DNA from 2 places in the Streptomyces rubrogriseus genome. Region 1 is predicted to be linked to the other one. Evidence: predicted binding sites of a transcription regulator. Region 1 holds the regulator's gene; the other holds the start of a gene.

Region 1 (14,199 bases):
CGCCGGCGAACATCGCGACGACCAGGCGCGGGGCGTCCGTGAGGGACATGATCAGCATGGAGAGGCCGACCGTGGGCTGCCAGGCGCCGTCGCCGCCGAGCTGGCGGGCCAGGGTGTGGGTGACCACGCCCAGCACGAAGGCGCTCAGCACCAGCGCCACCGCCGTGGTCAGGACGATCGGGATCGCGTTGGAGAGGGTGGCGTTGATCGCCTCCTCGCGGGCGCCGTCGAAGCCGAAGACCGCCAGCAGGCCGTAGAGGAACGTCACGATGAGCGCCGGGACCCACATCGCGTAGTCCCGCATCTGGAGGAAGGTCTGGTTGGGCGCCAGGATCACGCCCCGCAGGAGGTCCTTCCAGTGCAGGCGGGGACCGATCGGGCCGGGGGCCGGGGCGGAGCCGGCGCGGTAGGTGTCGCCCTGGTTGTAGGGGTCGTCGACCGTGAACGCCTGGGTGTGGCCCGGGTTGTTGGCCGCGTACGGGTCGTACGGGGCCTGCTGGGGGTGGCCGCCGGGGCCGCCCTGTCCGTAGCCGCCGTCGCCGAAGTACTCCGGCTCACCGTGCCCGCCGACAGGTCCGCCGCCGTGCCCGCCGCCGGGTGCCTGCGGCCAGGGGGATCCGCCGGGGGCCCGGCCCGGTCCTGGGGCGCCACCTCCGTACGGCGGCTGCGGGTACGGCTGCTGAGGCGTCGCCGGGCCGCCGTACGGGGGTCCCTGGGGCGCCTGCTGTCCGTACGGGGGGCGTTGCGGTCGCGCGTTTGGAGCGCCGTTGTCCCGGCCGCGTCCGATCCTGAATCCAGCCACGCCTTCGAACGTACCTGGTCCCGGAGAGTGACGTGCGGGGCCCGGCCGTTCGGGGGGTCCTTTGCGGCCGAGCTGTGACATCCCTTACGGGGGTTGACCGGGACGTCCCCTAGGGGCCGTACGGGGGGCGTACGGCCCCGGTGGGGCGGGGCGCGCCGTCAGCAGAAGGCGGTGAAGCCCCACCAGCCGTCCTGCACGCGCCACGCGGCTGCGAGGCGGCCGTCGCCGCGGCCCGGGTAGGTGAGCTGCCAGCCGGCGCCGTAGGACGAACCGTCGTCCCTGTAGCTGTCGTTGGTGACGGTGAGGAGGTCGGGGGCGTCGGAGCCGTTGAAGTCGCCGACGCCGACGAGGTACCCCATCGTGTTCCAGCCGCCGGTGCCGATGATCCGGCCCGGGTAGCCGCTGCCGGGGCTGGACCACAGGCGTCCCGCCCGGTCGCGGCCGACCACGTCGGGCCGTGTGTCGCGGGTGTTGTTTCCCTCCCCTGTGACGCGCGGAGGAACCCTAGCCGCGCCGCACACCGCCCCCGCTACCGGCCCGCCCGGGGCCGAGGTGCCGGGCGGGCGCCGGCCGCGCCGGTCCTCCCGCGGGGCCGGGAGCGGGCCGGGAGCGGGTCAGGAGCCGGGCAGGAACTGCGCCGTCGAGAACGTGACCGCGGCCCGTGCCGTGACCAGGTCCTTAGCCGCGCCCCGGTGGACCTCGACGGAGTCCTTCGTGTCGCCCTGGGACGTGCGCAGCACCAGGTCCGCCAGGCCGTCGCCGTCGAAGTCGCCGGCCGTCAGCACCCGGGTCGTGCCGGTCGACGCGGGCCGCACCGTGACCGCGCCCCGCGTCGTGGGGCCCGTCCCGCGGCCGGGGTACACGCGTACTCCGGAGCCGCTGGAGACCAGCTCGCTCAGTCCGTCGCCGTCGAAGTCGGCGGCGTCGAGCATCGAGCCCGGCGTGCCGAGGGTGCCGCGGGCCGCGCTGGGGAGGTCGAAGCGCAGTGCGGTGCCGTCCGGGGTGCCCACCGCCGCGTCCAGCGCCTTGCCCTTGCCGAAGGCGCCCAGCGCGATGTCGACGCCGGTGGGCAGGGTGACCCCGGTGCGGGTCGGGCCGTCGGGGCCGCCCAGGACGAGGGCCGCCTTGCCGGGGCCCGCGGAGGTGCGGACGACGAGGTCGTCGTACCCGTCGCGGTTCACGTCGGCGGCGGGGCCGGTCGGCGCCTCGCCGGGGGACGGGATGGCCGCGTCGGCCCGGCGCGGGGCGCCCTCGCGGGTGAAGGGGCCGCGCAGGTGGCTGAGGCGGCCGGCGGAGGCGTGGACGACCAGGTCCTGGGCGCCGTCGCCGTCGAAGTCGCCGCACACCGGGCGCTCGGGCCAGTCGTTGCCGTAGCGGGCCTTGTCGGGGATGGTCAGCGGGACCGCGCGGCCGGTCGGCCCCGACGGGGAGCCGAAGAGGAGCTGGAGCGGGACCGGCGGGCGGCCCTGGCCGTCGTAGGGCGGGTCGGTGGTGACCACCAGGTCGGTGAAGCCGTCGCCGTCGAGGTCGCAGCTGGCCTCCGCCTCGAAGACGGCCGGCAACTGGCCGTCGGTCGGCGCCGCGAACTTCTCCGGCGTGAGCAGCTGCCGGGCTCCCGGTACCAGTCCGCGGGGAGAGCCGTAGACGATGCCGATGCCCGCGTCGTCCGTGTGGGTCTCGGCCGTGACCAGGTTGTCGAGGACCAGGTCGCGGTGGCCGTCGCCGTTGAAGTCGTCGGGGACCTCGCTGCCCTCGCCGTGCGGGACGGGGAGCAGGGCGGGGGCCTGGGCGGCGCGTACGGGGGTGGACGCGGCGGCGTCCTCGGCAGCGGGCGCCGGGCCGTGGCCGCAGGCGGCGAGCAGCAGCAGGCAGCCGACGGCGGCCGTGCCGGTCAGGGTGTTTCTTCGCAGGCGCCGCACCGTTCACCTCGTCCGTATCAACCCGTACCACCAGCACCGACAACGACCGGGTAATCATGCACGCGTTCGACATACGGCGACACCCCCGGGTTCGGACGGAACCCGGGGGTGTCGGTCGAGCGGGTGAGCGGCGGCTACTTCACCGGCTCCGGGGTCGGCTCGCTCTCCGGCTCCGGCTCGCCGGTCGGGTCGGCCGGGGTCCTGACGGAGTCCAGCAGGAGCTGGGCGACGTCGACGACCTGGATGGACTCCTTGGCCTTGCCGTCGTTCTTCTTGCCGTTGACCGAGTCCGTCAGCATGACCAGGCAGAACGGGCAGGCCGTGGAGACGATGTCCGGGTTGACGGAGAGGGCCTCGTCGACGCGCTCGTTGTTGATGCGCTTGCCGATCCGCTCCTCCATCCACATCCGCGCGCCGCCGGCGCCGCAGCAGAAGCCGCGCTCCTTGTGGCGGTGCATCTCCTCGTTGCGGACGCCCGGGACGGCGGCGATGATCTCGCGCGGCGGGGTGTAGATCTTGTTGTGGCGGCCCAGGTAGCACGGGTCGTGGTAGGTGATGATGCCCTCGACCGGGGTGACCGGGAGCAGCTTGCCCTCGTCGACCAGGTGCTGGAGCAGCTGGGTGTGGTGGATGACCTCGTAGTCGCCGCCGAGCTGCGGGTACTCGTTGCCGAGGGTGTTGAGGCAGTGCGGGCAGGTGGCGACGATCTTCTTGGCCGACTTGGGCTTGCGCGACTCGTCGGTGACCTTGCCGTCCTCGTCCATCTCCTCGCCGAAGGCGGCGTTGAGGGACATGACGTTCTCCATGCCGAGCTCCTGGAACAGGGGCTCGTTGCCGAGGCGGCGGGCGGAGTCGCCGGTGCACTTCTCGTCGCCGCCCATGATCGCGAACTTCACGCCCGCGATGTGCAGCAGCTCGGCGAAGGCCTTGGTGGTCTTCTTGGCGCGGTCCTCGAGGGCGCCGGCGCAGCCGACCCAGTACAGGTACTCGACCTCGGTGAGGTCCTCGATGTCCTTGCCGACGACCGGGACCTCGAAGTCCAGCTCCTTGAGCCATTCCAGGCGCTGCTTCTTCGCCAGGCCCCAGGGGTTGCCCTTCTTCTCCAGGTTCTTGAGCATCGTGCCCGCCTCGGACGGGAACGCCGACTCGATCATGACCTGGTATCGGCGCATGTCGACGATGTGGTCGACGTGCTCGATGTCGACCGGGCACTGCTCGACGCAGGCGCCGCAGGTGGTGCAGGACCACAGGACGTCGGGGTCGATGACGCCGTTCTCTTCGAGGGTGCCGATCAGCGGGCGCTCGGCCTCCGCCAGCGCGGCCGCGGGCACGCCCGCCAGCTGCTCCTCGGACGCCTTCTCCTCGCCCTCCATCGTCTTGCCGCCGCCGGCCAGCAGGTAGGGGGCCTTGGCGTGCGCGTGGTCGCGCAGGGACATGATCAGGAGCTTGGGGGAGAGCGGCTTGCCGGTGTTCCAGGCGGGGCACTGCGACTGGCAGCGGCCGCACTCGGTGCAGGTGGAGAAGTCCAGCAGGCCCTTCCAGGAGAACTGCTCGACCTGGGAGACGCCGAAGACGTCGTCGTCACCGGGGTCGGTGAAGTCGATCGGCTTGCCGCCCGAGGTCATCGGGAGCAGCGCGCCGAGCGCGGTGCCGCCCTTCGCGTCGCGCTTGAACCAGATGTTCGGGAAGGCCAGGAAGCGGTGCCAGGCCACGCCCATGTCGGTCTTCAGGGCGACCGTGATCATCCAGATGAAGGAGGTCGCGATCTTCAGCCCGGCGAAGAAGTAGACCAGGTTCTGGAGCGTGCCGAGGTCCACGTCCTGCAACGCGGAGACGACCGGATACGAGATGAAGAACGACGCCTCGTAGCCGTCCACGTGGTGGAGGGCGCCCTCCAGCGCGTGCAGCATGAAGATGCAGACGCCGACGATGAGGATGACGGCCTCGACGAAGTACGCCTGGCCGAAGTTGGAGCCCCCGAAGCGGGACTTGCGGCCCGGCTTGCGCGGGTGGCTGAGCTGCCGGATCACGATCAGGACCAGGATGCCGAGCACCGTCATCGTGCCGATGAACTCGACGAAGACGTTGTACGGCGCCCAGTCGCCGATGACCGGCAGGATCCAGTCGGCCTGGAAGAGCTGGCCGACGGCGTTGACGATGGTCAGCAGCAGGGAGAAGAAGCCCACCGCGACGAACCAGTGCGCCACACCGACGATGCCCCAGCGGTTCATCCGGGTGTGGCCGAGGAACTCCCGGACCACGGTGACGGTGCGGTCCACGGGGTCGTTGGTCCGCGTTCCGGCCGGCACCGGCTGGCCCAGCCGCATGTAGTTGACGATCTGCAGGACGGCGCGGCCGAACAGTGCGACGCCGACCACGATCAGGACCAGCGACACGATGATCGCGGCGAGTTGCATTTGGGGGCTCCTCGGGCCTGCGAGGTTACGAGGGGGCGGTATTACTAAGCGGTAACTTATTCAGTTCGTCTGAGAGTACCCCCATCCTCCGCCGCACTGTAGTCGGACGTGCGGTGATCTGCGTCGCTGAGGCAACCCTGACCCCGGTGGGTCCGTCCGGACCCGGTGTCCCGTCGGCGCCACACCGGTGCCATGCCGGTGTGGCGGTGCGATTCGTCGCAAAGCATGATATTCGGCATAGCTTATGCCCGGGCTCTACGGCGGTGGCTCCTCGCCGGTACGGCCGTGGCGGCGGCCTGCGTGGTGCCGTACGGCGAGACGGGGCCGGTGGCCGGGGCGCTCGCGGTGGGCCGGGTGGCGCTGGTTACCGGCGCCTTCCGGGGGCTCGACCACGCCGACGGGGTGGCCGGCACGGTGGGTGTCGTGACCGCCTTCGGCGTCGGCGCGTGTGCCGCGGTGGAGCTGATGGACGGGCCCGCGGTGCTGCTGCTCGTGCCGGCCGCCGCGCTCGCCGGGTTCCTGCCGCACAACTGGCATCCCGCGCGGATCGCGCTCGGCGCGTGCGGGTCGCTCTTCACCGGCTTCCTGCTCGCCGGGGCCGCCGTGCTCGCCCGGACGGGGTACGGGCCGGTCGGTGGCGCCGGGGTGCTCTGCGCGCTGACTGCCGTGGACGTGTATCCGCGCGTGCGGCGGCCGCGGGCCGGAGTGTCCCAGGCGCTTCGTGGGGCAACCGGAGGCGCGGGGGGTGCGTCCTTCCGGGCGGCGATTTTTCCGGTTCGTCAGGCCACGAGTACCGAGAACGTGCAGGTCGGAGCGCCGTTGCGTGTAAGGAACGGATAAGAGTTGAGTCGGCTCGACTCACCTCTGTTGACCCATCGCCGGGTGTCGTGCACACTTGAGCCTGTTCCACTCAAGTCAGCTGGAGGTTATTCACCATGGCACGTGCGGTCGGCATCGACCTGGGCACGACTAACTCCGTCGTCAGCGTTCTGGAGGGCGGCGAGCCCACCGTCATCACCAACGCCGAGGGCGCCAGGACCACGCCGTCCGTCGTCGCCTTCGCCAAGAACGGCGAGGTGCTCGTCGGCGAGGTGGCCAAGCGCCAGGCGGTCACGAACGTCGACAGGACCATCCGCTCGGTCAAGCGCCACATGGGCACCGACTGGAAGGTCAACCTGGACGGCAAGGACTTCAACCCGCAGCAGATCAGCGCCTTCGTGCTGCAGAAGCTGAAGCGGGACGCCGAGTCCTACCTGGGCGAGAAGGTGACCGACGCGGTCATCACCGTCCCGGCGTACTTCAACGACGCCGAGCGCCAGGCCACCAAGGAGGCCGGTGAGATCGCGGGCCTCAACGTCCTGCGCATCGTCAACGAGCCGACCGCCGCCGCGCTGGCGTACGGCCTGGACAAGGACGAGCAGGTCATCCTGGTCTTCGACCTCGGTGGCGGTACGTTCGACGTCTCGCTGCTCGAGATCGGCGACGGCGTCGTCGAGGTGAAGGCCACCAACGGTGACAACAACCTCGGTGGTGACGACTGGGACCAGCGCGTCGTCGACTACCTGGTCAAGCAGTTCCAGTCCGGCCACGGCGTGGACCTGGCCAAGGACAAGATGGCGCTCCAGCGCCTGCGCGAGGCGGCCGAGAAGGCCAAGATCGAGCTGTCCTCGTCCACCGAGACCACGATCAACCTCCCCTACATCACGGCCTCCGCCGAGGGCCCGCTGCACCTGGACGAGAAGCTCACCCGCGCCCAGTTCCAGCAGCTGACCTCCGACCTGCTGGAGCGCTGCAAGACGCCGTTCCACAACGTCATCAAGGACGCCGGCATCCAGCTGTCCGAGATCGACCACGTCGTCCTCGTCGGCGGCTCCACCCGTATGCCCGCCGTCGCCGAGCTGGTCAAGGAGCTGACCGGCGGCAAGGACGCCAACAAGGGCGTCAACCCGGACGAGGTCGTCGCCATCGGCGCCGCCCTCCAGGCCGGTGTCCTCAAGGGCGAGGTCAAGGACGTCCTGCTGCTCGACGTCACCCCGCTGTCCCTCGGCATCGAGACCAAGGGCGGCATCATGACCAAGCTGATCGAGCGGAACACGACGATCCCGACCAAGCGCTCGGAGATCTTCACCACCGCCGAGGACAACCAGCCCTCCGTGCAGATCCAGGTCTACCAGGGCGAGCGCGAGATCGCGGCGTACAACAAGAAGCTCGGGATGTTCGAGCTGACCGGTCTGCCGCCGGCGCCCCGCGGCGTCCCGCAGATCGAGGTCGCCTTCGACATCGACGCCAACGGCATCATGCACGTGACCGCGAAGGACCTGGGCACGGGCAAGGAGCAGAAGATGACCGTCACCGGCGGCTCCTCGCTGCCGAAGGACGAGGTCGACCGGATGCGCCAGGAGGCCGAGAAGTACGCGGAGGAGGACCACGCCCGCCGCGAGGCCGCCGAGTCCCGCAACCAGGGCGAGCAGCTCGTCTACCAGACGGAGAAGTTCCTCAAGGACAACGAGGACAAGGTCCCCGGCGAGGTGAAGACCGAGGTCGAGTCCGCCGTCGCCGAGCTGAAGGAGAAGCTCAAGGGCGAGGACACCGCCGAGATCCGCACCGCCACGGAGAAGGTCGCCGCCGTCTCGCAGAAGCTGGGCCAGGCCATGTACGCCGACGCCCAGGCCGCGCAGGCCGCCGGCGGCGAGGCCCCGGGCGCCGGTGCCGACGCGGGCGCCGGTGACAAGGCCGACGACGACGTCGTCGACGCCGAGATCGTGGACGACGAGCGCAAGGACGGTGCCGCGTGACGGAGGAGACCCCGGGTTTCGAGGAGAAGCCCGACGTCCCCTCCGGCGCCACCCCTGACGACGCCGAGCCGCAGGCCGCCTCCGAAGAGGGGGCGGCCCCGGCCGGGGACGCGAGTGAGAACGCGGGCCTGGTGGCCCAGCTGGACCAGGTGCGCACCGCGCTCAACGAGCGCACCGCGGACCTCCAGCGCCTCCAGGCCGAATACCAGAACTACCGCCGCCGGGTGGAGCGGGACCGCGTCGCGGTCAAGGAGGTCGCCGTCGCGAACCTCCTGTCCGAGCTGCTTCCCGTGCTCGACGACGTCGGGCGTGCCCGGGAGCACGGCGAACTGGTCGGCGGCTTCAAGTCCGTCGCGGAGTCGCTGGAGACCACGGTCGCCAAGCTGGGCCTCCAGCAGTTCGGCAAGGAGGGCGAGCCCTTCGACCCGACGATCCACGAGGCCCTGATGCACTCCTACGCACCGGACGTCACCGAGACGACCTGCGTGGCGATCCTGCAGCCCGGGTACCGGATCGGCGAACGCACCATCCGCCCCGCGCGGGTGGCGGTCGCCGAGCCGCAGCCGGGCGCCCAGACGGTCAAGCCGGCCGAGGACGCCACCGAGGCGCAGGACGCCTCGGGCGCGGAGGACGACGCCGGGACCAAGGAGAGCGGTGGCCCGGACGAGGGCTGAGCTCGAGGTGACGCACAGGGCGCGAGAGGAGGGACGTCGGGGATGAGCACGAAGGACTTCATCGAGAAGGACTACTACAAGGTTCTCGGCGTCCCCAAGGACGCCACCGAGGCCGAGATCAAGAAGGCGTACCGGAAGCTCGCCCGCGAGAACCACCCGGACGCCAACAAGGGAAACGTCAAGGCGGAGGAGCGCTTCAAGGAGATCTCCGAGGCCAACGACATCCTCGGTGACCCCAAGAAGCGCAAGGAGTACGACGAGGCCCGCGCCCTCTTCGGCAACGGCGGTTTCCGCCCGGGGCCGGGCGCGGGCGGCGGCGGCACCTTCAACTTCGACCTGGGCGACCTCTTCGGAGGCGGCGCCCAGGGCGGGGGAGGCCAGGGCGGCGCCGGCGGCTTCGGCGGCGGCCTCGGGGACGTCTTCGGCGGCCTGTTCAACCGCACCGGCGGCGGACCGGGCACCGGCACGCGTACGCAGCCGCGGCGCGGGCAGGACATCGAGTCCGAGGTCACCCTGAGCTTCACCGAGGCCATCGAGGGCGCGACCGTGCCGCTCAGGATGTCCTCGCAGGCGCCCTGCAAGGCCTGTTCGGGCACCGGCGACAAGAACGGCACGCCGCGCGTGTGCCCGACCTGCGTCGGCACCGGCCAGGTCGCCCGGGGCTCGGGCGGCGGTTTCTCCCTCACCGACCCGTGCCCGGACTGCAAGGGCCGCGGCCTGATCGCCGAGGACCCCTGCGAGGTCTGCAAGGGCTCCGGACGCGCCAAGTCCTCGCGGACGATGCAGGTCCGTATCCCCGCCGGGGTCTCGGACGGGCAGCGCATCCGGCTGCGCGGCAAGGGCACGCCGGGCGAGCGGGGCGGTCCGGCGGGCGACCTGTACGTGGTCGTGCACGTCAAGGAGCACCCCGTCTTCGGCCGCAGGGGCGACAACCTCACCGTCACCGTCCCGGTCACCTACGCCGAGGCGGCCCTCGGCGGCGAGGTCCGCGTCCCGACCCTGGGCGGTCCGTCCGTCACGCTGAAGCTGCCGGCGGGCACGCCCAACGGCCGCACCATGCGGGCCCGGGGCAAGGGCGCGGTCCGCAAGGACGGCACCCGCGGCGACCTCCTGGTCACCGTGGAGGTGAGTGTTCCGAAGGATCTGACGGGGAAGGCTCGTGACGCGCTTCAGGCGTATCGCGAGGCGACCGCGGACGAGGATCCGCGGGCGGAGTTGTTCCAGGCCGCGAAGGGAGCATGACGGGAATGGACGGTCGTCGACGCAACCCGTACGAACTGACCGAGGACACCCCGGTCTACGTCATCTCGGTGGCGGCCCAGCTCTCCGGCCTGCACCCGCAGACGCTGCGCCAGTACGACCGCCTCGGCCTGGTCTCCCCCGACCGCACGGCCGGCCGCGGCCGGCGCTACTCGGCCCGCGACATCGAACTGCTCCGGCAGGTCCAGCAGTTGTCGCAGGACGAGGGCATCAACCTGGCCGGAATCAAGCGCATCATCGAACTGGAGAACCAGGTCGCCGAGCTCCAGGCCCGCGCGGCCGAGCTGGCCGCCGCCCTCGACGGCGCGGCCACGGCGATGCGCCAGCGCGAGGCCGCGGTGCACGCGTCGTACCGCCGTGACCTGGTCCCTTACCAAGAGGTACAGCAGACCAGCGCCCTGGTGGTCTGGCGTCCGGGGCGCCGCGGCCAGTCCTCGGACTGAGCCGGACCGGCAGTCGGCACAAGGGAAAACGGCATCACCGGCCCCGGAGGACCACCGCGTCCTCCGGGGCCGGTTCACAACGGTGCTGTCTCATTGGTCTAGTACTTCTTGACGATTTGGTGAAGACAGCGTTGGCTCTCTTCACCGGGGTCACCTGGGTCACCTGGATACCAACTACGCCCGTGTGTCGGAAGGTCTAGCGCAGTGAGCAGCCGTGCCCGTCGAATCGCCATATCCGTGGCCGCGTCCCTGATGACCTTCTCGCTGGCCTCCTGCGGCATGCTGGGCGCGTCGGAGAGCAGCGACGACGCCAGCCCGACCAAGGGCAACGACCTCCTGGTCGGGCTGCTGCTGCCGGAGAAGGAGAACACGCGCTACGAGCAGTTCGACTACCCCTTCTTCAAGAAGAAGGTCGGCGAGCTGACGCGTGACGAGGGCATCGTCAAGTACGCCAACGCCGAGGCCAGCGCCACCAAGCAGGCCGACCAGATGCAGCAGATGATCGAGGACAAGGTCGACGTGATCGTGCTGGACGCGGTCGACGCGCACGCGATCGCGGACGGCGTGCAGAAGGCCAAGGACGCCGGCATCCCCGTCATCGCCTACGACCGGCTGGCCGAGGGCCCGATCGACGCCTACATCTCCTTCGACAACGAGCTGGTCGGCGAGGTCCAGGGCCGCTCGCTCATCGAGGCGCTCGGCGGCGACCCGGAGAGCTCCGAGAAGATCGTCATGATGAACGGCTCGTCCACCGACCCCAACGCCAAGCAGTTCAAGGCGGGCGCGCTGTCGGAGCTGAACGGCAAGGTGACGATCGCCCAGTCCTTCGACACCAAGGACTGGAAGCCGGAGAACGCCGAGGCGAACATGACCGAGGCGATCGAGAAGATCGGCAAGAAGAAGATCGCGGGCGTCTACTCCGCCAACGACGGCATGGCGGGCGGCATCATCAAGGCCCTGGAGGACGCGGGCGTCACCGACCTGCCGCCGATCACCGGCCAGGACGCGGAACTCGCGGCGGTCCAGCGGATCGTCACCGGCGAGCAGTACATGAGCGTGTACAAGTCCTACCCGCAGGAGGCCGAGAACGCCGCGGAGATGGCCGTGGCGCGGGTCCAGGGCCGGGACATCCAGTTCGACGCGCTGGCCCGCGACAAGGTCGACAGCCCCACCCACAAGGGCATCCCCGCCCAGCTCGTCCCCGTCGTCGCCCTCACCAAGGCCAACATCGAGGAGACGGTCGTCGCGGAGGGCTTCTACAAGGTCACCGACATCTGCACCGCCAAGTACGAGGACGCGTGCGCGGAGCTCGGTCTGAAGTAGACAGCCCGCGTGTCCGCCCGGTTCCACGGTGACCGGGCGTTCCGCCCGCAACCGGCTCTTTTCGGCCTCCGTCCGCTGCGGAGCCTTGTTGCGGAGCCGGTCCCGGCCGCGCATAGTTGCGCTGCGGAAGAGCCGGAACCGGGGGTGGGATGGGCGATGGCCGGGCACGGGGCTCAGGAGCACCCCCACGGGGCCGACCGGCTGTGCGCGGCCGGGGACCGCGTCTACTCCCGGGCGGTCCGGCGCGGCCGGGTACCGCGCCGGGACGCCGAGCCGGTGCCCTGCCTCCTGGAACTGGCCCTGCTGCACCCCGACCCCGACGACATGGACTGGCTGGTGCCGACCTCCCCGCAGGAGGTGATGACGCGGCTGCTGCGCGGGGTCCACGACGAGGTCAGCGCCAGTCAGCGGCGGGTGGGCTCGGCCGTGGAGGCCTTCGAGTGGTACGCGGACCTCGGCCGGCTGCTCCAGACCCCGGCCGGCACGGAGAGCACGGCGATCCGGGTCCTGGACGGGCTGTCCCGCATCCAGGCCGCGATGGACGAGGCGACGCAGGCCTGTACGACGGAGGTGCTCACCGTCCAGCCCGGCGGCATCCGGCGCGAACACGAGCTGTCCGAGGGCCTGCACCGGGCGCTGGCGCTGCGCGGGCGCGGGGTGCGGATGCGGGACCTGTACACGCACGTGGCCCGGCACGGCCAGGGCCTGCTCAACTACCTGGAGCTGATGGGCGACGCGGTGGAAGCCCGCACCCTGGACGAGGTCATCGACCGTCTCATCCTCTTCGACCGCACCGTCGCCTTCATCCCCGCCAACACCGACCGCACGATGGCCCTGGAGCTGCGCCATCCCGCCCTGATCTCCTACCTGGTCACGGTCTTCGAACGCCTGTGGCGCCTCGCCATCCCGCTCACCGCCCCCCTCCCCGACACCGGCATCGAGGGCATCTCCCACCGCGAGCAGTCCATCGCGGCGCTCCTCGCGGAGGGCCACCAGGACGCGGTGATCGCGGAACGCCTCGGCATCAGCGTCCGTACGGCCCGTGCGCACATCGCCCGGCTCTCCGAGACCCTGGGCGCGGCCAGCCGCACGCAGTTGGGCGTCCGCATAGCCCAGGCCGGCCTGGACGGCTCCCCGCGCAGCGCCCCGTCCCCCGTCATGCTTCCTGGTCGAGAATCCCCGACTGCCCGATGAGGTAGCCGAGTTGGGCCCGGCTCTCGCTGCCGAGGGTGGCGGCGAGCTTGGCGATGTGGACGCGTGCGGTGCGGACGTTCATGCCGAGGCGGTCGGCGATGTCACTGTCGGTGTGGCCTTCGACGAGGAGGGCGGCTATGGCGCGTTGGCGTGGGGTGATGCCGTTGAGGGTGGGCTGGTGGACGGCTTGGGGGTACATGGGCGTGGCGAGGTGCCAGAGGCGGTCGAAGGTGTTGACGAAGTAGGCGATGAGGGCGGGGTGGCGGACTTCGAGCGCGAGGGAGCGGTCGGCGCTGGCGGGGATGAAGGCGACGGTGCGGTCGATGATGATCAGGCGTTCGGTCACCTCGTCGAGCGTGCGCGCCTCGACGTCACCGGTCAGCTGCTCGTAGCGGGCGCGCGTGTAGGGGGCGTGGCGGATGGTGTGCTGGTACAACGCCCGTACGCGGGCCCCGCGGTCGAGGAAGTCCTGGTCCCGCTTCATGGCCCCTTCGAGGATGTCGGGGCGCTTCCCGACGTGTGAGTCGTGCGGCTGGATGGCGAGGAGTTCTTTCCTGCCCTCGGCCATGGCTTCCTCGATTGCCTGGCCGGTGCGCTCCTTGCTGCTGAGGATTCTGAGGGCCGGAGTGTCCTCGGTGGGGGCATCGCGGCGACCCAGACGCATGAGGGGCTCGAAGACATCGGCCATCCGCTGCCCGCGCCGTCTCTCGTCGGCGATGCGGTCCTCCGAGGACCGGAGCAGGCGTTGGAGCACGACGGTGGGCGGTACGGGCTCGAGGCGGTCCAGGTCCTCGACGGCCGGGTGAAGCACGCCGTTGTCGATCAGGCAGGGAGCCGCGGCTGCCTCGGCGCTGGGAAGGTGTCCTTCCCGCAGTGCGCGGGCGTAGATCTCCAGGCCCGCATCACACAGCTCCTCCGTTCCGTGGTGATGCATCTCTCGGGTCACGTGTGGCTCTCTTCGTCGACTGGGATCAGTGATCCGTCTCCAGGATCCCCGACTGGGCTATGAGGTAGCCGAGTTGGGCGCGACTGCCACTACCGAGGGACTGTGCCAGTTTGGCTATGTGTGCTCGGCAGGTGCGTACGTTCATGCCCAGGCGCCGGGCGATGGCCTCGTCGACGTGTCCTTCGACCAGCAGCTTGGCTATGGAGTACTGGATGTCGGTGATACCACCCGGTGCGGGTTCGTAGGGCGCGCCGGCGTTCAGCGGCACGGACCGGCTCCACATGAATTCGAAGACCTTGATCAGGTAACGGACCAGGCCGGAATTACGGATCTCGAGGGCAACCTGCTGGTCGTCGCGCGTCGGGATGAACGCCACGGTCTCGTCGCAGACGATGAGGCGCTCCACCACCTCGTCGATCGTGCGGT
Region 2 (14,199 bases), 6.8 Mb from region 1:
TCGACTGCCTGCGCTACCTGTACCTGTCGGGCGAGTACGGACCGGGCGTCCGGCTCGGCGGCCATGCCACCCGGATCTGGCGTTCGCTCCTCGGCGACCAGCACCCCCTCGTCTGGGAACTGACCTACCACTACGCCAACCTGCTGCGCGCCGCCGGAGACTTCCACCGCACGATGGAGATCGAGCGGGCGGCCGTCCGGCACCTGAGCGAGCAGCGGGGGGAACGCGACCCCGACCTGTTGCGGGCCCTCGGCGGACTGGCCGCGGACCTGCGCGGCCTCGGGCACTACGCGGAGGCCCTGGACATCTCGCGGCGGGTGCACGGCACGTACCGCGAACTCCTCGGCGACCAGGACACCCGCACCCTGAACGCACGGAACAACGTGGCCGTCTCGCTGCGGCTGCTGGGCCGCTACGAGGACGCCTTGAGCGTCGACCTGCCCACCCTCCGGGAGCGCCGCCGGCTGCTCGGGGACCGGCACCCGTGGACGCTGAGTTCGGACACGACGTGCGCCGTCGACCTCCGGCTGCTCGGCCGCCACGAGGAGGCCCTGTCGAGGCAGGACGCCAACTGGCGGCTGGTGCGCGAGACGCTGGGCGCCCACCACCGGCAGACCCTGCTCGCCGCGCACAACCTCGCGCTGTGCCACCACGCCGTGGGCGACACGGACGCGGCGGTCCACCACGTCGGCCGGGCACTGGAGCTGGCGGAGCGGGTGCTCGGCGACAGCGACCCGCTGGTGCTGATGCTCCTCGCCGGCCGGAGCTGCCTCGCCCGGGAGCAGGGAGACCTCGGCCCGGCCCGGGCACTGAGCGAGCGCGTCGTCGGCCGCTACGAGGAGACGCTCACCGCCGGTCACCCCTACGCCGCGGGCGCCCGCGCCAACCACGCCCTGCTGCTGCACCGGGCGGGCGAGCACGACCGCGCACCTGCCCTCGCCGCCGCCGCGCTGGCCGACATGGACGCCGCCGTGGGGCACGACCACCCCTGGACGCTGGGCTGCGCGCTCAACGCGGCGATCCTGCACGGGGACGCCGGAGACGCGGAGCGTGCCCTCACCCTGAGCCGGGACACGGCCGACACGGCGGCGCGCGTCCTCGGTCCCACCCATCCGTTCACCCTCTTCGCGGGCGTGACCCTCGCGGCCGGACTGCGCGTGCGGGGGCGGCGCGGGCAGGCCGACGCGGTGCAGAGTCGGGCCCTGGAAGGGCTGGTCGCCGTCCTCGGCCCCCAGCACCCGCGCACCCTGTCCGCCCGTGCCCGGCGTGCTCCGTTCTGGGACTTCGAACCCCAGCGCACCTGACCGGGCGCCCGCGTGCGCCGGGGACGCCGAAGGGCCCGGCCCCGGGGAGTTCCGGAGCCGGGCCCTGCACGGCGGGCGGCCGTGGTCGGCGTCAGAGGCTCACGCCTCGAACACCTCACGCACCAGCTGCTCCTGCTCGGCCTGGTGCCGCTTGGCGGAGCCGACGGCCGGGGACGAGCCGTGCGGCCGCGAGATGCGGCGCAGGCGCTCACCGTGCGGGACGTCGGCGCCGACCGCCAGGTCCAGGTGGTCGATCAGGTTGAGCGCGATGAACGGCCAGGCACCCTGGTTCGCCGGCTCCTCCTGGGCCCACAGGTACTTCTCGGCGTTCGGGTACTTGGCGATCTCCGCCTGGAGCTCGGCGCCCGGCAGCGGGTACAGGCGCTCGATGCGGATGATGGCCGTGTCCGTCAGGCCGCGCTTCTTCCGCTCGGCGTCCAGGTCGTAGTAGACCTTGCCGGCGGTGAAGACGACCTTCTTGACGGCGGCCGGGTCGACCGAGTCGTCGCCGATGACCGGGCGGAACTGGCCCGTCGTGAACTCCTCCGCCTTCGAGGCCGCCGCCTTCAGGCGCAGCATCGACTTCGGGGTGAAGACCACCAGCGGCTTGTGGTGCGGGTTGTGCACCTGCCACCGCAGGAGGTGGAAGTAGTTCGACGGCAGGGTCGGCATCGCGACCGTCATGTTGTTCTGCGCGCACAGCTGCAGGAACCGCTCCGGGCGGGCCGAGGAGTGGTCCGGGCCCTGGCCCTCGTAGCCGTGCGGGAGCAGGAGGGTGACGCCAGAGGTCTGGTTCCACTTCTGCTCGGCCGAGGAGATGAACTCGTCCACGACCGTCTGCGCGCCGTTGACGAAGTCGCCGAACTGCGCCTCCCACATCACCAGAGCGTCCGGGCGGGCCAGCGAGTAGCCGTACTCGAAGCCCATCACCGCGTACTCGGAGAGCAGGGAGTTGTAGACGTTGTACCGGGCCTGGTCCTCGGACAGGTACAGCAGCGGGGTGAACTCGTCGCCCGTCTCACGGTCGATGACGACCGCGTGGCGCTGGCCGAAGGTGCCGCGCTGCGAGTCCTGGCCGGTCAGCCGGACCGGCACGCCGTCCAGGAGGAGGGAGCCGACGGCGAGGGTCTCGCCCATGCCCCAGTCGATCGTGCCGTCCTCGACCATCGCCGCGCGGCGCTGCAGCTGCGGCAGCAGCCGCGGGTGCACGGTGATGTGGTCGGGGATGTTGACCTGGGACTCGGCGATCCGCTTGACGGTCTCGGCGGTGATCGCGGTGTTCACGGCGACCGGGAACTCCGCCTGCGGCTCCGCGGGCTCCGCGGACGCCGGCTGCGAGACGGCCTCGCGGACCTCGGTGAAGACCTTCTCCAGCTGGCCCTGGTAGTCCTGGAGCGCCTGCTCGGCCTCCTCCAGGGTGATGTCGCCGCGACCGATGAGGGACTCGGTGTACAGCTTGCGCACCGAGCGCTTCTTGTCGATCAGGTCGTACATCAGCGGCTGGGTGAAGGCCGGGTTGTCGGTCTCGTTGTGACCGCGGCGGCGGTAGCAGATGAGGTCGATCACCACGTCCTTGTTGAACGCCTGGCGGAACTCGAAGGCGAGCCGCGCCACGCGGACGCACGCCTCCGGGTCGTCGCCGTTCACGTGGAAGATCGGGGCCTCGATCATGCGGGCCACGTCGGTGGCGTACATCGAGGAGCGCGAGGACTCCGGGGCGGCGGTGAAGCCGACCTGGTTGTTGATGACGACGTGGACCGTGCCGCCGGTGCGGTAGCCGCGCAGCTGCGACATGTTCAGGGTCTCGGCCACCACGCCCTGGCCCGCGAAGGCCGCGTCGCCGTGGATCGCCACCGGCAGGACGGTGAAGTCCGTGCCGCCCTTGTTGATGATGTCCTGCTTGGCGCGCGAGACGCCCTCCAGGACCGGGTCCACCGCCTCCAGGTGCGAGGGGTTGGCGACCAGCGAGACCGCGATCTGCTCGCCGTCCAGGCCGGTGAAGGTGCCCTCGGCGCCCAGGTGGTACTTCACGTCGCCGGAGCCGTGCATCGACTTCGGGTCGAGGTTGCCCTCGAACTCGCGGAAGATCTGCGCGTACGACTTGCCGACCACGTTGGCCAGCACGTTCAGCCGGCCGCGGTGGGCCATGCCGATGACGACCTCGTCCAGGCGGGACTCGGCCGCGGAGTCGATGACCGCGTCGAGCAGCGGGATGACGGACTCGCCGCCCTCCAGGGAGAACCGCTTCTGGCCGACGTACTTGGTCTGCAGGAACGTCTCGAACGCCTCGGCGGCGTTCAGGCGGCGCAGGATGCGCAGCTGCTCCTCGCGCTCCGGCTTGGTGTGCGAGCGCTCGATGCGGTCCTGGATCCACTTGCGCTGCTTCGGGTCCTGGATGTGCATGAACTCGACGCCGGTGGTGCGGCAGTACGAGTCGCGCAGCACGCCGAGGATGTCGCGCAGCTTCATCAGGGACTTGCCGGCGAAGCCGCCGACCGCGAACTCGCGCTCCAGGTCCCACAGGGTGAGCCCGTGCTCGGTGATGTCCAGGTCGGGGTGCTTGCGCTGCTGGTACTCCAGCGGGTCGGTGTCGGCCATGACGTGGCCGCGGACCCGGTAGGAGTGGATCAGCTCGAAGACGCGGGCGGCCTTGGTGACGTCGTCGTCGTGCGAGGCGTCGATGTCCTTGAGCCAGCGGACCGGCTCGTAGGGGATGCGCAGCGCCTTGAAGATCTCGTCGTAGAAGCCGTTCTCGCCGAGCAGCAGGTTGGCGACCTGGCGCAGGAACTCGCCGGAGGCGGCGCCCTGGATGACCCGGTGGTCGTAGGTCGACGTGAGCGTCATGACCTTCGAGATGCCGAGCTTGTTCAGGGTGTCCTGGCTGGTGCCCTGGAACTCCGCCGGGTAGTCCATGGAGCCGACGCCCAGGATGACCGACTGGCCGGGCATCAGGCGCGGCACGGAGTGGACGGTGCCGAGGCCGCCGGGGTTGGTCAGGGAGACCGTGACGCCGGTGAAGTCGTCCATCGTCAGCTTGTTGTCGCGGGCGCGACGGACGATGTCCTCGTAGGCCTGCCAGAACTCGAAGAAGTTCAGCGTCTCGGCCTTCTTGATCGCCGCGACGACCAGCTGGCGGTCGCCGTTGGGCTTGACCAGGTCGATGGCGAGGCCGAGGTTGATGTGGGCCGGCTTGACCAGGGTCGGCTTGCCGTCCTTCTCGCCGAACGAGTGGTTCATCGTCGGCATGGCCTTGATGGCCTGCACCATCGCGTAGCCGATCAGGTGCGTGAAGGAGATCTTCCCGCCCCGGGCGCGCTTGAGGTGGTTGTTGATGACGATGCGGTTGTCGAACAGCAGCTTCACCGGGACCGCGCGCACGGACGTGGCCGTGGGCAGCTCCAGCGAGGCGTTCATGTTCTTCGCGACCGCGGCGGCCGGGCCGCGCAGGGTCACCAGCTCGGGGCCCTCGGGGGCGGTGCCGGCGTCCTTGGCGGGCGCGGGGGCCTTCGCCTGCGGCTTGGCGGCCAGCTTGGCGGCGCGGCGGCGGGCTTGGCGGCCGGAGCGGCCGGAGCCGCGGGGGCGGCAGCGGCGGGCTTCGCGGGAGCGGGCGCCGGGGCGGCGGCCTGCGGCTGCGCCGGGGCAGGAGCCTGCGCCTGCGGGGCGGGGGCGGCCGGTGGCGTGCTGCCGGTGTCCGTGGGCACGGTGCCGGCGGCGGTCGGGGTCGCCGCCGCTCCGGGCTTGTAGTCGGCGAAGAAGTCCCACCAGGCTCGGTCCACGGAGTTCGGGTCCTGGAGGTACTGCTGATAGATCTCGTCGACGAGCCACTCATTGGCACCGAACGCGGCCGCGGGGTTCTTTCCCGCGGTACCCGCTTGGTCGGTGTCGGTCGAGATGCTCGAGTTACTGGGGGACTGTGGCGACACGGCGAGAACCGCCCTCTTCCGCTTCACAAGATGGTGGACAGCGGGAATCAAGGCTACGCCTACCGGCCCCGGAAGGTCAGACTGGGCCCGTTCATCGTCGCGTAAGTCACATTGCAGACCGCGTTTCGGCGCTGGAAATGGCGGGAAACAACCGAGGTTCTGCCGCGTGCGGGATCGGGAGACCGGGACCCGGCGCCTCGAAAACGCGGGCCCGTGCCTGATCACACGTGTCTGCCAGGGCGGACGCAGTGGATCTTGACGCTCCGCTTCGAACCCTACGTCAACCGGACGTCGACGGCAGGCCCGGAAGAGTGATGAGGATGCGGCAGCCCCGCTCGGATTCGGCCACCCCGATCCGGCCGCCGTGCAGATCCACCGCCCAGCGCGCGATCGCGAGGCCCAGACCGGTGCCCCCGTCGCTGCCCGGACCGTGCGGCCGCGACACCGAACCCCGGTTGAACCGCTCGAACACCCGGCGCCACTCCGAGCGCGGAATGCCGGGCCCTTCGTCGAGAACCTCCAGCTCAAGCGATTCCGGCAGCTCGCCGCGTCGCGCCCGGACGGTCACCCGGCCGTGCGGCGGGCTGTGCTTGACCGCGTTGTCGATCAGGTTGGCGACGACCTGGTGGATGCGCTCGGGGTCGGCGTGCGCGGTCAGCTCCGGCGGGAAGACGTCCAGGGCCAGGTGCACGTCGGTGCGGGTGTGGCTGCCGGAGCCGGAGGCGATGCCCGCGCGCGCGGAGGCGACCATGTTGGCCTCCTTCAGCACGCCCGACAGGTACGGCCACACCTCGAAGCGGCGCTTGCGCAGCGGTATGACGCCGTTGTCCAGGCGGGAGAGGTCGAGCAGCGTCTCCACCAGCCGGCCGAGCCGCTCGGTCTGCCCGAGCGCCGTGCGCATGGTCTCCGGGTCGGCCTCGGTGACGCCGTCGACGATGTTCTCCAGCACCGCGCGCAGGCCCGCGATCGGGGTGCGCAGCTCGTGCGAGACGTTCGCCACCAGCTCCTTGCGCTGGAGGTCCTGGGCCTCCAGGTCGTCGGCCATCCGGTTGATGGTGACGGCCAGGTCGCCCAGCTCGTCGCGGCGGTTCTCGCGCACCCGGCGGGTGTAGTCGCCGTGCGAGATGGACCGGGCCACCGCGTTCATCTCGTCCAGCGGCGCGGTCAGCGAGTGCGCCACGAACTGGGTGATCAGCAGCGTGGCGATCATCGAGAAGACCGTGATGAAGCGCAGCTCCGTCTTGGTGTGCACCGCTATCACCGACAGGCCGGTGGTGATCAGCACCGACGTGACGACCAGCGCGCCCAGCTTGGTCTTGATCGAGAACGGGCGCACGCCGCCCCAGGGCTCCCCGGTGGTCCGAGGGCCGGGGCTCCTCCGTGCGGCTTCCCGTCCTCTGCTGCTCATGGCGTCGGTGTCTCCAAGGCGTAGCCCACGCCGTGCACGGTGCGGATGCGCTCGGCGCCGATCTTCCGGCGCAGCGCCTTGATGTGGCTGTCCACGGTCCGGGTGCCGGAGGCGTCCGCCCAGTCCCACACCTCGGCGAGCAGCTGCTCGCGGGAGAGCACCGCGCGCGGGGTGTTCGCCAGGCAGACCAGCAGGTCGAACTCGGTAGGCGTGAGGTGGACGTCCTCGCTGCGCACCCGCACCCGGCGCTGCGCGTGGTCGATCTCCAGCTCGCCCAGGCGCAGGATGCCGCTGCGCGGCGTGGAGGCGGCCACCACGGCCCGCTCCACCCGCCGCAGCAGCACGTGCACCCGGGCGGCCAGCTCGCGCATCGAGAACGGCTTGGTCATGTAGTCGTCGGCGCCCACGCCGAGGCCGACCAGCATGTCCGTCTCGTCGTCGCGCGCGGTGAGCATCAGCACCGGCACCGGCCGCTGGGCCTGCACGCGCCGGCAGACCTCCAGGCCGTCGAAGCCGGGCAGCATGATGTCGAGGATCAGCAGGTCGGGCTGCCAAGCCTCGGCCGTGTCGACGGCGGACGGACCGTCGCCCGCCGTTTGCACCAGGAACCCCTCGGCGCGCAGGCGGGTCGCGATGGCGTCCACGATCGTCTGATCGTCCTCGACCACCAGCACCCGGCGCTGGGCGCCCTGGGTGGCCGTGCCGTTGTGGGAGGTCTGTGTCTGCTCCATCGCCCGCCCCTGAGGTGTGCTTTCCGGAATCCGTGGGGTGATCCCATGACTGCGCTTGACGCTTGAATGATCCGCGTCAGGGCAGCAGCGTACGGGGAGTCACCGCGCCTTTGCTATCCAGGCCCGACGCCGATGTGCACGACGTCCGGAACGCCCCGGGCAACGGGGATCTCTTCGGTACGCACCTGTTGGAAACCGGCATTACGCAAGGTTTCTTCGAATTCCGGAGAGGGCTGCGCGGACCATACGGCAAGCACCCCGCCGGGCCTCAACAGCCGTGCGCAGCCCGCCAGTCCGGACGGCGCGTACAGCCCGTCGTTGCCCTCGGTGACGGTCCAGCCGGGGCCGTTGTCGATGTCCAGGCACAGGGCGTCGTACGTGTCGGATGTCTCATTGACGTACTCGACCAGGTCCGCCTCGACGATCTCCGCGCGCGGGTCGGCCAGCGCGTCGGCGGAGAGCGCGGCCAGCGGTCCGGAGCGGTGCCAGTCGATGATGGCGCCCTCGCGCTCGACGACCGCGATCCGGCCCCAGCGGGGGTCGGCGGCCGCGTGCGCGAGGGAGAAGCCGACCCCGAGACCGCCGATGAGCAGGTGCGGAGCGGTCCGCCCGCCGGAGGCGGCCAGCGCGTCGGCCGCCGCGTCGACCAGGCGCCGCTCCGAACGCCCGTCGGAGGTGTCCATCAGGAAGCAGCCGTTCGCGATGATCTGCAACAGCGTCCCGTGCCGGCGCAGGACCACTTCGCCGTACGGGCCCTCGCGGCGGTCCAGCACCTCGGGGGCCTCGGAAGCCTCGGGGGAGTCGTGGGTAGTGAGGGGCATCGGCCCATCCTGGCATCGCCCGGCCGGAGGAATGCGGACCGGTGCGACGGTGCTGTCCTCGAAAGGCGCGAAGCACCCTCCGCGCTTGATCGCTCACAGCGAACAGGCCTTGGGGAACAATCCCGGGCTCCCTTTCATTGAGTCGATGTAACTCAACTTGACTGCCGAAGGGGAGATCATGGCTGCTGAGTCCGCCGCCTTCACACCGCTCACCCTGCCCGTGCTGCCGCTCGACGACGAAGTGGTCCTGCCCGGCATGGTCGTCCCCCTGGACCTGAGCGACGCCGAGGTACGGGCCGCGGTGGAGGCCGCCCAGGCCGCCGCCAGGTCCGAGCCCGGCAAGCCCCGCGTCCTCCTCGTCCCGCGCATCGACGGCACCCACGCCGCCACCGGCGTCCTCGGCACGGTCGAGCAGGTCGGCCGTCTGGCCGACGGCGACCCCGGCGCCCTGATCCGCGGCCGGGGCCGGGTGCGCATCGGCGCCGGCACCACCGGTCCGGGCGCCGCGCTCTGGGTCGAGGGCACCCGGGTCGACGAGACCGTCCCCGATCCGCTGCCCGGCCAGGTGGCCGAGCTGGTGAAGGAGTACAAGGCGCTCGCCACCGCCTGGCTGCGCAAGCGCGGCGCCTGGCAGGTCGTCGACCGGGTCCAGGCCATCGACGACGTGTCCGCGCTCGCCGACAACTCCGGCTACTCGCCGTTCCTGACCACCGAGCAGAAGGTCGAGCTGCTGGAGACCACCGACCCGGTGGCCCGTCTCAAGCTGGCCACCCAGCAGCTGCGCGACCACCTCGCCGAGCAGGACGTCGCCGAGACCATCGCCAAGGACGTCCAGGAGGGCGTCGACAAGCAGCAGCGGGAGTTCCTGCTGCGCCGCCAGCTCGAAGCCGTCCGCAAGGAACTGCGCGAGATCAACGGCGAGCAGGACGGTGAGGAGTCCGACGACTACCGGGCCCGGGTGGAGGCCGCCGACCTGCCCGAGAAGGTCCGCGAGGCCGCGCTCAAGGAGGTCGACAAGCTGGAGCGGTCCTCCGACCAGTCGCCCGAGGGCTCCTGGATCCGCACCTGGCTCGACACGGTCCTGGAGATGCCGTGGAGCGAGCGCACCGAGGACGCCTACGACATCCAGGGCGCCCAGGCCGTGCTCGACGCCGAGCACGCGGGACTGGAGGACGTGAAGGAGCGCATCACCGAGTACCTGGCCGTGCGCAAGCGGCGCGGTGACCGGGGCCTCGGCGTGGTCGGCGGCCGGCGCGGCGGTGCCGTGCTCGCCCTGGTCGGTCCGCCCGGCGTCGGCAAGACCAGCCTCGGCGAGTCCGTCGCCCACGCGATGGGCCGCAAGTTCGTCCGCGTCGCCCTGGGCGGCGTCCGCGACGAGGCCGAGATCCGCGGCCACCGGCGTACGTACGTCGGCGCGCTGCCCGGCCGGATCGTGCGGGCGATCAAGGAGGCGGGGTCCATGAACCCGGTCGTCCTGCTCGACGAGATCGACAAGGTGGGCTCCGACTTCCGGGGCGACCCGGCCGCCGCCCTGCTGGAGGTCCTGGACCCGGCCCAGAACCACACCTTCCGGGACCACTACCTGGAGGTCGAGCTGGACCTGTCCGACGTGGTCTTCCTCGCCACCGCCAACGTCCTGGAGGCCATCCCGGAGGCCCTGCTCGACCGCATGGAGCTGGTCCGCCTGGACGGCTACACCGAGGACGAGAAGGTCGTCATCGCCCGGGACCACCTGCTCCCGCGCCAGCTGGAGCGGGCCGGACTGGACGCCGACGAGGTCACCGTCGACGAGGGCGCGCTGCGCAAGCTGGCGGGCGAGTACACCCGCGAGGCGGGCGTGCGCACCCTGGAGCGGTCCATCGCGCGGCTGCTGCGCAAGGTGGCGGCCCAGCACGAACTGGGCGAGCGGGAGCTGCCGTTCACCGTCGCCGAGGGCGACCTGCGCGCCCTGATCGGGCGGCCGCACCACGTGCCCGAGTCCGCCCAGGACCCGGCCGAGCGGCGCACCGCGGTGCCCGGCGTGGCCACCGGCCTCGCGGTCACCGGCGCGGGCGGCGACGTCCTCTACGTCGAGGCGTCGCTGGCCGACCCGGAGACCGGCGCGGCGGGGCTGACCCTGACCGGTCAGCTGGGCGACGTGATGAAGGAGTCGGCGCAGATCGCGCTGAGCTTCCTGCGCAGTCACGGCGCCGAGCTGGAGCTGCCGGTGGGCGACCTCAAGGACCGGGGAGCGCACATCCACTTCCCGGCGGGCGCGGTCCCCAAGGACGGTCCGAGCGCAGGCGTCACCATGACCACGGCCCTCGCCTCGCTGCTGTCCGGCCGGCTGGTGCGCACCGACGTCGCGATGACCGGCGAGGTCTCGCTGACCGGGCGGGTGCTGCCGATCGGCGGGGTCAAGCAGAAGCTGCTCGCCGCGCACCGGGCGGGGATCACCACGGTGATCATCCCCAAGCGCAACGAGCCCGACCTGGACGACGTCCCGGCCCAGGTGCTGGACAAGCTCGACGTGCACGCCGTCACCGACGTCCGCCAGGTGCTGGAACTGGCGCTCGCACCGGCGACCAACGGTGCGGAGCGTGAGGTTCCGGTCGCGGCGTGACGGACGCGACCGGATGAGGGAAGGCCCGGGTCCCGTGAGGGGGCCCGGGCCTTCGCCCTGGGCGGGGAGCCGTCAGCCGTTGGCCAGCGCGACGACGCGGTCCAGCGCACCGTTGAACTTGTTGTGGTCGCCGACCGTCGGACCGGACGACGTGTACTGCCACATCGTGTAGTAGCCCCAGCCGGCCGGCAGCGTGCCCACCGTCGAGGCGTACCGGGCGATCCACAGCGGGTTGTTGGCGGCGAAGCCGCCGTAGTTGCCGGTGCACTGGGTCCACCAGCTGGTGGCCGTGTAGATCACGGCGTCCCGGCCGGTGCGGGCCTTGTAGGTGTTCAGGAAGTCGCGGATCCAGGAGACCATCCCGCTCTGCGACTTGCCGTAGCAGGTGGCGCCGTACGGGTTCCACTCGATGTCGAGCGCGCCCGGCAGCGTCTTGCCGTCCCTGGACCAGCCGCCGCCGTGGTCGACGAAGTAGTTGGCCTGGGTCGCGCCGCTCGTCGTGTCCGGCGTGGCGAAGTGGTAGGCGCCCCGGATCATGCCGACGTTGTAGGAGCCGTTGTACTGCTGGGCGAAGTAGGGGTTGGTGTAGTACGTCCCCTCGGTGGCCTTGGCGTAGGCCCATTTGACGCCGCTGTTCCACAGGGTCGACCAGGCGACGTTGCCCTGGTGGCTGGAGACGTCGACGCCCTCCGTCTGGGCCGCGCGGCCCGGGACGGGGGTGCCGTGTTCGCCGTCGTGGGCCGCGACGCCCATGCCCATGTGGGCGGAGCCGCGGGCCGGGACGTCCGCGGACGACGAGGCGTCGGCGGGAAGGGTGAACACGAGGGAGAACGCGGCGAGCAGGATCCCGGTGACGGCGAACCGCCGCCCGCGGGCCGATCCGGATCTGTGCACGAGCATGACGTGCCCTCCGATGGCTCGGTGGTGCTCGGTGGGGGATGCGCGAGTGGGGAGAACCCCTGGATGGCATGGGAATGGCGTGCGCATGCCATCCGGAGGTCCGGTGAAGACTCTACGCACGTAGAAACGGCGGGTGGAAGAGGACCGGGAGCCGCCGTTGGTCTAAGCCTGCGAAATACTTGGCGAGCTGCGGCGATGGCGGCCCGTGGCGGAAACTTTCAGGACCGGAAAATCGAGGCAGGGGCTGACGTGCACGAAGACGGGAACGGCGGCGGTCGCGGGGGCGAATCCCACCTGTCCGGCAGTGGTGTGAACCAACCGGAGTTCCTGGCCCTGGAGCGGGAGCTGACCGTCCTGCTGCGGCGGGCCCGGGCCAACCAGGGCGAGATGGCCCGGGAGGTCCACCCCGACCTGGAGTCGTCCGCGTACGGCCTGCTCGTGCGGCTCGGCGAGTGCGGCGGCCAGCGCGCCACCGACCTCGCCGCCTTCATCGGCGTCGGCAAGGCCACCATGTCCCGCCAGCTGCGCGCGCTGGAGGAACTCGGGCTCGTCGCCCGCGAGCCCGACCCCGCCGACGGCCGGGCCTGGCTGGTCACCCTGACCCCGGAGGGCCAGGAGCGCGTCGGCCGGGTCCGGGAGGCCCGCCGTGCCCGGTACGCCCGGCGGCTCGCCGGCTGGGACCCGCGCGAGGTGACGGAACTGGCCCGGCTGCTGCACGAACTCAACCGGGGGATGGAGAAGTAGTACCGGCGCCGTCCGTCCTACAACTCGGCGTAGACCACCGTCGCGTCGTCGTGCGTCTTGCTGCGCCCGAGGAACGCCCGGCCGCCGGCCGCGTCCGCACGCTCCAGCTCGCGCACCCGGTCCACCAGGGCCTGCGCGCCCTGCTTGCGGACCAGTGCCAGGCAGTCCCCCCAGTCGCCCTCCCCGAACTTCTCCACCCACCGCGCGGCCCCGTCCGTGAGCGCCGCCAGCGTGCGCACCGCACCGCGCGGGAGCACCCCCGTCACGGCGCGCGCCGCCACGGCGGGGTCGGCAGCGGCCGTGAAGAAGCCGCCCTCCTTGTTGCGCAGTCCGGCGTCGATCACCGCGTCGCTCACGAGGGCCGAGCGGGGCAGCCGGGCCAGCCGGTCGTCCAGGACGGGGGTGACGGTGCCGTCGGGAGCCTCCAGCAGGAGTGCGGAGTCGGACAGGACCAGGTACTCGACGGCGGCCGGGGACCAGCGCGCGAGGACCACGGTTGCCTGCGGCGTGCGCGGGTGAGAAAGGTCACAGGTTTCCGCGTGCGCCGCGGCGGTACGCGCGATGCCGCGGGACAGGGCCTCGACGAGGGGGAGATCCGGGAGTGAAACGGTCAGTTCGGTCAGCGCTCCACCGAGGCGCGCCGTGAACCAGGGCACGGAATGCAGACACCCCGTCGCGGTGCGTGGCGGCGTCACACCGTCGAGGACGACGAGTGAACCACCCTGTCCCGAGGCGGGTAGTCCGACGCTCGCGAAGTCCTCGTTGGGCCGGTCGGCGAGGCCTGGTTCCGAGACGAGTTCCGTACGCATCCGGCCAGTCTGCACGACCCCTTCACAGCGTTCGCAAAAGGCTGGCACCTTCCTCGGGTTCTCCCGGAATCGAGGCGGCAGCGCAGGTCAGGCGCCGGATTTGGGGTGGAATTCCAAGCTCCGTCGGCGCGTGGCGGCACATAGTGCCACCGCCCGTCGCAGACGTCCAACCGGCTCGCCGGGCTACCGTGCGGCATGCGCCAGGGGAACTTGCTCCTCAACTCCCCTCCGGGGTTCACTCCTTCGGGTGGCGGGTCGGATGATGCGCGCTCACCGCCCACCGGCACTGGGAGGGTCGGGAACCGGTGGGGGGACTGCCCCGCTCACGCGGTTTCCCCGCCCGACGCGCGGCCGGCGGCCGGGGAACAGCCCAGCGCCCGGCAGTGGGTGCACGCGCCCCCGGCCGGCCAGTTGACGGAGCGCCACCCGGGCCCACGGGTACACGAGTCAGGAATGCGAGCACCGGTGCAGAAGACGCGGCCTCGTCGCACAGGCAAGCAGACGGCCCCCGTGGGGAGCGCGGAGCGCACCCCCGGTACCTCCACCCCTCCGCAGCCGCCGGAGGCTCCCGTCGGCAAGGGCCGTGCCACCCACGTACGCAACCGCCTCATCGTCGCGGTGGCCGTCGTGGCAGCCGCCGTCGCCGGGGCCGGAGCCCCCTCGGTCGTGGCCGCCTCCGGGCAACTGCACGACTCCCAGGAACTGGTGACGCTCGCCGAGCAGACCCAGGGCGCGCTGACCCTCGCCCACTCCCTGGCCGACGAGCGCGACGAGGTCACCCCCTACATCGCGGCCGGCCGCCCCAAGTCGAAGGCGCCCTCCGAGCAGCGCAGCGCCCGTGTCGACCGCCAGGTGGAGGAGCTGCGCGCCGACACCGACACGCCCGCCTCGCTGCGCGAGGACCTCGACGCCGTCGCCGCGCTGCGCCGCGCCGCCCTCACCGGCAAGAGCACCGCG

What was found. Region 1 encodes HspR, which represses chaperone genes until heat shock. Its sites were predicted from a motif close to TTGAGNNNNNNNNNCTCAA; they were not measured.
Region 2: the regulator HspR is predicted to act here: its motif matches at 8,325-8,343, upstream of lon (endopeptidase La).

The regions. Positions count from the first base shown of each region.
Region 1 covers NZ_CP116256.1:201,050-215,248, forward strand. Annotated here, with positions in the region: gene Sru02f_RS00965 (Yip1 family protein) at 1-883, opposite strand, end outside; gene Sru02f_RS00970 (hypothetical protein) at 961-1,251, opposite strand; gene Sru02f_RS00975 (FG-GAP repeat domain-containing protein) at 1,417-2,721, opposite strand; gene Sru02f_RS00980 ((Fe-S)-binding protein) at 2,856-5,138, opposite strand; partial or broken gene Sru02f_RS00985 (undecaprenyl/decaprenyl-phosphate alpha-N-acetylglucosaminyl 1-phosphate transferase) at 5,388-5,978, shown strand; gene dnaK (molecular chaperone DnaK) at 6,074-7,933, shown strand; gene grpE (nucleotide exchange factor GrpE) at 7,930-8,607, shown strand; gene dnaJ (molecular chaperone DnaJ) at 8,650-9,849, shown strand; gene Sru02f_RS01005 (heat shock protein transcriptional repressor HspR) at 9,855-10,310, shown strand; gene Sru02f_RS01010 (sugar ABC transporter substrate-binding protein) at 10,515-11,633, shown strand; gene Sru02f_RS01015 (helix-turn-helix transcriptional regulator) at 11,790-12,827, shown strand; gene Sru02f_RS01020 (helix-turn-helix transcriptional regulator) at 12,790-13,761, opposite strand; gene Sru02f_RS01025 (helix-turn-helix domain-containing protein) at 13,799-14,199, opposite strand, start outside.
Region 2 covers NZ_CP116256.1:7,017,209-7,031,407, reverse strand. Annotated here, with positions in the region: gene fxsT (FxSxx-COOH system tetratricopeptide repeat protein) at 1-1,304, shown strand, start outside; partial or broken gene Sru02f_RS31500 (multifunctional oxoglutarate decarboxylase/oxoglutarate dehydrogenase thiamine pyrophosphate-binding subunit/dihydrolipoyllysine-residue succinyltransferase subunit) at 1,404-5,227, opposite strand; gene Sru02f_RS31495 (sensor histidine kinase) at 5,508-6,635, opposite strand; gene Sru02f_RS31490 (response regulator transcription factor) at 6,632-7,366, opposite strand; gene Sru02f_RS31485 (spermidine synthase family protein) at 7,480-8,187, opposite strand; gene lon (endopeptidase La) at 8,366-10,789, shown strand; gene Sru02f_RS31475 (lysozyme) at 10,862-11,689, opposite strand; gene Sru02f_RS31470 (MarR family winged helix-turn-helix transcriptional regulator) at 11,939-12,433, shown strand; gene Sru02f_RS31465 (protein phosphatase 2C domain-containing protein) at 12,451-13,242, opposite strand; gene Sru02f_RS31460 (nitrate- and nitrite sensing domain-containing protein) at 13,696-14,199, shown strand, end outside.